DNA from 2 places in the Bacillus sp. mrc49 genome. Region 1 is predicted to be linked to the other one. Evidence: predicted binding sites of a transcription regulator. Region 1 holds the regulator's gene; the other holds the start of a gene.

What was found. Region 1 encodes NrdR, which represses ribonucleotide reductase genes. Its sites were predicted from a motif close to AACACNATATATNGTGTT; they were not measured.
Region 2: a site for NrdR is predicted at 1,862-1,879, ahead of CVN76_RS13235 (vitamin B12-dependent ribonucleotide reductase). Genes of this name have one in related genera too.

Annotation. Positions count from the first base shown of each region.
Region 1 is NZ_PHNG01000725.1:838-4,271, reverse strand. Features, by position in the region: gene CVN76_RS21035 (replication initiation and membrane attachment family protein) at 1-984, opposite strand, end outside; gene nrdR (transcriptional regulator NrdR) at 1,043-1,510, opposite strand; gene speD (adenosylmethionine decarboxylase) at 1,738-2,118, opposite strand; gene CVN76_RS21020 (glyceraldehyde-3-phosphate dehydrogenase) at 2,801-3,434, opposite strand, start outside.
Region 2 is NZ_PHNG01000689.1:46,367-49,800, forward strand. Features, by position in the region: gene CVN76_RS13235 (vitamin B12-dependent ribonucleotide reductase) at 1-1,710, opposite strand, end outside; gene CVN76_RS13240 (lipoate--protein ligase family protein) at 2,099-2,935, opposite strand; gene CVN76_RS13245 (rhodanese-like domain-containing protein) at 3,151-3,434, shown strand, end outside.

The DNA.
Region 1 (3,434 bases):
TTCCGCACCGCCGGACAATTGCATAAGGCGCTCGCGTGGTGAAATGGTTTCCAAATGGCGGATCAGCTCTTGTTCCTGCGTTTTCGGTTCCGCTTTTTGTGTCCGTTCACGAACCGGCTGCACCCGATTGACAAGGGATGGCATGTCAGCCTGCCGTTCGATTTGATACCAATCCCTTGCCGCTTTTCGGAGACTCTCCTCATCGATCTCATCATCCAATGAAACGGCATCCATGACTAGTTTTTGCATTTCGAGCGGATCGATGCCATATAAAAAAGCAAGTTTGGCAATCGTGCTTTTAATTTTCGGCGTAAAGGCCTTTTTGGGGACGATCGAGGATTTAATCCCGGCAAATAACAGCTCAAAATCAAATAGGCTATCGAACCCCGAAGGCTCGACCCCCTCCGCCCGGTCGATGAAACGCTGTTCGGGCATCGGTTTCCATTCATTTTTCGCTTCATCCGTTACATATAAAGAGTCCAAATGATCCGATGAGAAGACCTCCGCAAAAGACTTCGTCACCCTGTCATATTGATCTGTCAGGATCTGATCATCACAAAAGAATCGCTTTAACCGATTGAATTGCGCTTTGCCGATTTTTTTGTATAGGTAGATATTCAGCATCCCGTCCGTGAAAAACTGCTGCGGTGACAGCGGCGGGTTCAATTCATAGATGAATTCCTTCGAATCGTTTTTCGTTTGCTTATATACATTCAGCAAGCCGATTCCCTCAAGTAATAGACGCGCTTCGTAAATGTCACCTAACTTCAGTCCGATGGTATTCATCAATTGATAATGAGAGGAGGTTTCCGCCCATAGCCTGTTTTCCTCCAGCTCACTCCACAGCGTCATGTATAGGCTAATGCAAATAGGTCCAATAAGAGGTTGATATAGTCGGGTCAATATTTTCCGATCATAATCATGAAGCAGCCCCGCAGATGAGACCAAGTATGAATCTGCTGGGAGCAATTCTTGCCAATGCATTGACATCTCCATTCAAACCTTTCAAAAGATGTAGTGAAAAAAGAGCCAAAGTGAATCTTCAGCTCTGCTTTCTTTCTTTATTAATCAAATCCTTCAGTTCATCGATAAAGACATTGATATCTTTAAATTGCCGATAGACGGATGCGAACCTTACATAGGCAACCTCATCGACTTCAGCCAGCTTGTCCATCACCATCTCGCCGACATTGTCGCTCTTCACTTCCGATATGCCCTGGTTGCGTAGTTCCTTCTCTACATAACTGGTAATTTGCTCTAGCTCTTTCAAGGGAACCGGCCGTTTTTCGCAAGCCCTGATCAAGCCACGCAGGATTTTATCACGACTGAACTCTTCCCGTGTCCCGCCCTTTTTGACTACAATAAGCGGTGTTTCCTCCACCTTTTCAAATGTCGTGAATCGAAAACCGCATGCCTCGCATTCACGGCGACGTCGAATCGATTTGCTTTCATCGACAGGCCTGGAATCGAGCACTCTTGTTCCGTTATATTGACATGATGGGCATTTCATCATTATCAGCTCCGTATTTTATGTAGGACTCCCCTATCTAAATGTTCCCCAAGTAAAATTATCTTCTAGCTCAATCTTATATTAAAAGGAACGGCCAGTACAAGTAAAAAGTGTAACTTGAAGGCTGCAGCCGCTTCTTGCCTTTATTTTTCACACCGTCAGAAACGGCTGGATCATTGCAATTAAAAAAGAGATGCACCCATGGCATCTCTGTGTATACGTGTTTTTTATAGGGCACTTATATTGGTTTTTTTCATTTGTACCGGACCTAATCCACGTGGTAATTCGATATTTTCACGTGTTTGCGCATTTAAAGCTTCTGCAATATAATCTGCCGCAATATTCGGATCCAAGTTACCGCATGTATAGACATCGATGCTCGCATAGCCGTGTTCTGGAAAACTGTGAATCGTCAAATGAGACTCAGAAATGATGACAACCCCGCTGACTCCTTGTGGAGCAAACTTGTGAAAGGCAACTTCACGTACCTCTGCACCTGATTTCAAAGCAGCATCAACAAAAATCTTTTCAATCAAATCGATATTGTTCAGTTTTTCAAAGTCACAACCCCAAAGTTCAGAAATGACATGTCTACCCATTGTTTCCATAGTGTAAGCTGTTTCCATATTAAGCTTCCCCCTTACAATGATTAAAATTAGTTCTGATAACTACCACGGGGGAAAGTTAGTCCAAAGAGGTCCTAACCCTTTAAGTAGCCATCATGCAAACCTCATTTGAAGAAGTTCACGATTCATAGTATATATTGTTTGAATTTTTTTTGCAACTGCAAATTTGAAGTTTCGGAAAGATAAACTGCATTTACGAATGGCCAAATCGAAGTTCAAGAAAGCCAGATTGCCTTCACTCCAGTTTATTGCTGCCGCTCATAACCGCTAGGAAATATATGAAACTGTTGAAAAAAAGGGCAAAAAAAAGTCTATCATGCAGACCGTAACGTTAAGTAACACCTCTATTACCTATCGCTTAAGAACGTTCCATTGCACTGCATGCGCTCCCTATCCTCTGCGTTTATGCTTTCGGCATCTCCCCTTGACTATTTACCCGCAGGAGTATCGCACCCCCTCCCCACTCTGCGTGAAAACTCCGGCTCAAATTCAATGCAAAGACTAAACTCGCGAGTAACTGTACCTCGATCGTTCCATCCATGATCGAAAGACAGCGGAACCTAAAAAAGATGCCGCCTGCAAATTGCAGACAGCACCTCCTTCAAGTTACTTAGCCCTTTTTATATGTCCTTCACAAATGGTACACGATAAAATCCTAAAAGGATCATTTTACTGATAATTCAACTTCTGCTGTTTTTTTCAATTCGGATGCCACCAATTTCACCAGGTCGACTACGCGGTTGGAGTAACCCCATTCATTGTCATACCAAGCTAGGACCTTCACTTTCCTATCGCCAATCATCATCGTTGTCAGCCCATCGATGATGGCGGAATGCGGATTGGTTTTGAAGTCACAGGAAACCAGTGGTTCCGTCGTGAACTCCAATATGCCTTTCAGTTCATTTTCCGAGGCATCGATGAATGCTTGGTTCACGTCATCGATGGTGACATCTCGGTTTAAGTCCACAACAAGGTCGACCAAGGACACGTTAGGTGTAGGTACGCGGATGGCCATTCCGTGAAGCTTGCCTTTTAATTGAGGCAGCACGAGGGAGATCGCTTTTGCAGCTCCTGTCGTCGTCGGAATGATGCTTTCCGCTGCGGCACGGGCGCGTCTTAAGTCTTTATGCGGGTTATCGATATTATTTTGATCATTTGTATAAGAATGGATCGTCGTCATCAAACCGTTATTTATACCGAATTTCTCATCAAGCACTTTTGCAACAGGCCCAAGACAATTAGTCGTACAGGAAGCATTGGATATGATAAAATGCTTGTCGATTTCGAGCACTTCCTCA
Region 2 (3,434 bases), on a different contig from region 1:
TTCCTCCGAGCCGTATTCCGTTTCACAGTAAATTAACAGATCATGCAGACCCATGACACCAAGGCCTACCCGTCTCTCGCCAAGGGCTTGTTTTTTGTTTTCATCCAAGAAATAAGGAGTGGCGTCAATGACATTGTCCTGCATGCGCACACCGACTTCCACCGTTACTTTAAGCTTCTCGAAATCGACGGTTTTATTGTCTTTATCAGCCATTTCAGCCAGATTGACAGCCGCAAGGTTACATACTGAATATGGGGCCAATGGCTGTTCTCCACATGGATTCGTGGCAACGACCTGTTGACCATAAGCCTTCGCATTTGTCATTTCATTGGCATTATCGATGAAGAAAATGCCGGGTTCAGCAGAATATGTCGCACAAATGTTAATCAAGTTCCAAAGTTCTTTAGCGCGGATTTTACGGTAGACCCGGACTTTATGACCCATTTTCTCCCATTCACGAACATCGCCGACTTTATGCCATTCTTCATTATATACTGCCATTTCTTCGGAATTATAGCTTTCCACGTCAGGGAAGCGTAATTCATACTCTTCGTCTCGTTCTGCCGCTTCCATGAATTCCTTCGTCAAACAGATCGAAATGTTGGCGCCCGTAAGAAAATCAGGATTATGAACGCTGTAGGTTCCGCCCGTACGGAGTTTGTCCTCTGCATCTTTAATCATTTTCTCGTTAAACCCGCCTAGGCCAGGAATCTCTTTATAATTGATGATACCTTGATACATGGCCATTTCCTGTTCGGTATGCGCAGTGAACTTCAGCTTATCGGTCGCATATTTCTTGATGGCTTCATCTTTCGTGTTTTCCACCAGGTAACGAAGGATCCGTGGATTTTGCATTTTAGAAATGATGAATTCCGCAATATCGGGGTGCCAATCAGCAAGCATGATCATTTGTGCACCGCGTCTGCTGCCGCCCTGCTCAACAAGATGTGTCAATTTCGCAATATCATCAAGCCATGAAACCGAACCAGAGGATTTTCCATTGACCCCTTTTGCCAGTGTGTTTCTTGGACGAAGTGTCGAACCGTTCGTTCCTACTCCGCCTCCGCGGCTCATGATCTCCATCACCTGTTTCCGATGCTCGGAAATGCCTTCACGCGAATCCGGTACGAAAGGCATTACGTAGCAGTTGAAATACGTAACGTCCGTATTGGAACCTGCACCATATAATACGCGTCCTGCTGGTACGAAATTAAGGTTTTTCAATTCTTGATAGAATTTATTGAACCATTCCGTCCTTTTTTCTTCCGTTGTTTCAACTGAAGCCAGTCCCGTTGCATTACGTTTCGCGATTTGCTCATAAAATATTTCTAACGGCTTTTCAATGATATCCAGCGGGCGGTTTACGATCCCCGTCTCCACTTCTTCCGGATTATCCAATACGCCGCGGAATTCATCGTCCACCAATACCTTGGCTTTTTTCGTTTCCCAATCTATTTCAACGATGTAGCCGAGACCCCTTGCCGGGAATTTCGGATCTTCCTTAATTGTCAGCACCACAAAATCGCCTGCCGAGAGCGTGATTTTTTCAGTATCCTTAAAAGAATAGCGGTCAAGCATGACTAGACGGGATACACCCTTATGCGTCATTTTCATATCAGCGGTTACGGGGTGAACCTGGGGAAATAAAGAAATATCCTTATTCAACCTTTCTAGATCAACCTTTAGAGCATCTTTTATTACAACCGACATAATTCCCTCTCCTTTATCTGTTTCAAAATCCGTCCTTGCTGACGCAAAAATCTATATGTAGCCTTACATGTCCGTTTCGCTTAAACAAGTACTATAAATTTATCATAGCGAAACTCAAATATCAACATATAGTGTACCATTAAATATTCCAACCACTATATATTGTGTTTTTTTAGTTAACTTTTTATTTTGTCAAACGATGAATCAATTAATATAGTTAGCAAAAGGGAGGAAAATGTCGATTTACAATAATTTTTCATCAGATTTCAATTAATTTGAGCCTTGCTTTTTTTCCATTCCTTTAAGGTCTTATCCCATCAAGGAAAAGCCTATTTGGTCAAACAAATCTGAAAAAACTTTTTTATTATCCAAGCCCATCATACCTTTTTCATCTCATGAAATTCCATTCATCGCTTTCATATTTACTTTCTGCGATGGCCTTCACTTCCAGCATTTGCTTTTCAGAGAGCGTGTATGGCTCTAAATCAATGGACAATCCTTCTGCAAACCCTTTTTCGAAAGCAACTTTCGCTTCCGGTATGCCGATTTTCCTACCAGCAATGTCATTTATCGCCACTGCTTTATTTTTCAGGTTTTTTTGCATTCTTTCTTTAACCCTGTCATTGGAAAATTTAAATACACTAAACAGTTTTTCATCATCAAGTTCAAGTAATATTGCACCGTGCTGAAGGATGACTCCCTTTTGCCTCGTTTGTGCGCTGCCGGCAACCTTCCTGCCCTCCACGACAAGTTCATACCAGCTTGGGGCATCGAAGCAGACGGAGGACTTCGGCGCCTTTAATGCCGCTTTCTCCAGATCGGTTCGAGGCACTGCAAAGTAAGCATCCAAGCCCAGGTTCCTAAACCCCATTAATATGCCTTCTGAAATAACCCGATATGCTTCGGTGACAGTGCTCGGCATGCCTGGATAGGATTCCGGCACGATTACGCTATATGTCAATTCATGTTCATGCAGGACCGCCCGTCCCCCGGTTGGTCTGCGCACAAATCCAAGACCTTGCCGTTTGACTTCCTCAATATCGATTTCCGCTTTTGCCTTCTGGAAATAACCAATCGACAATGTCGCCGGATCCCATCCGTAAAAGCGTATGATGGGAGGAATCTCCCCCTTGCTTTGCCAGTTCAACAGTGCTTCGTCCAACGCCATATTAAAGGCTGGTGAACAATATCCTGAATCTATAAATCCCCATTTTTCTTTCATCATCCTTACCCCTCATTTCAAATAGACTTTATCTCGGTAAGTCCGTCATCCCCATAAAAAACTCACATGTAGTAGTTTAACAGACTTTATCCCTCTAAAAAAGGAAGTGCCATTGAGATTGATGCCGAAATTGCTGAAAATTCTTTTTGATTATTGGGTAAAGCAATTATATAATAAGGATTGTCTGTAATCGTTAAGGTAGAAGGGAGTTTTTATGCTTGGAAATATTATATACACTGCTCATCATCTTAGGAGCGGTTATTGTGTATTCACTTTTTAATTGGTACCGCCAGCGTAAAATCGTTAAAACATTGACACAAGACGAATTTATCGCCAACTACAGAAAAGTGCAGCTAATCGACGTGCGGGAACCGAATGAATTTGATAATGGTCATATCTTAGGAGCACGGAACATCCCAATGACGCAAATGAAAACCCGATTGGTGGAGATTAGGCAGGACAAGCCCGTATACTTGTATGCCCAAAGCGAAATCATCAGCGG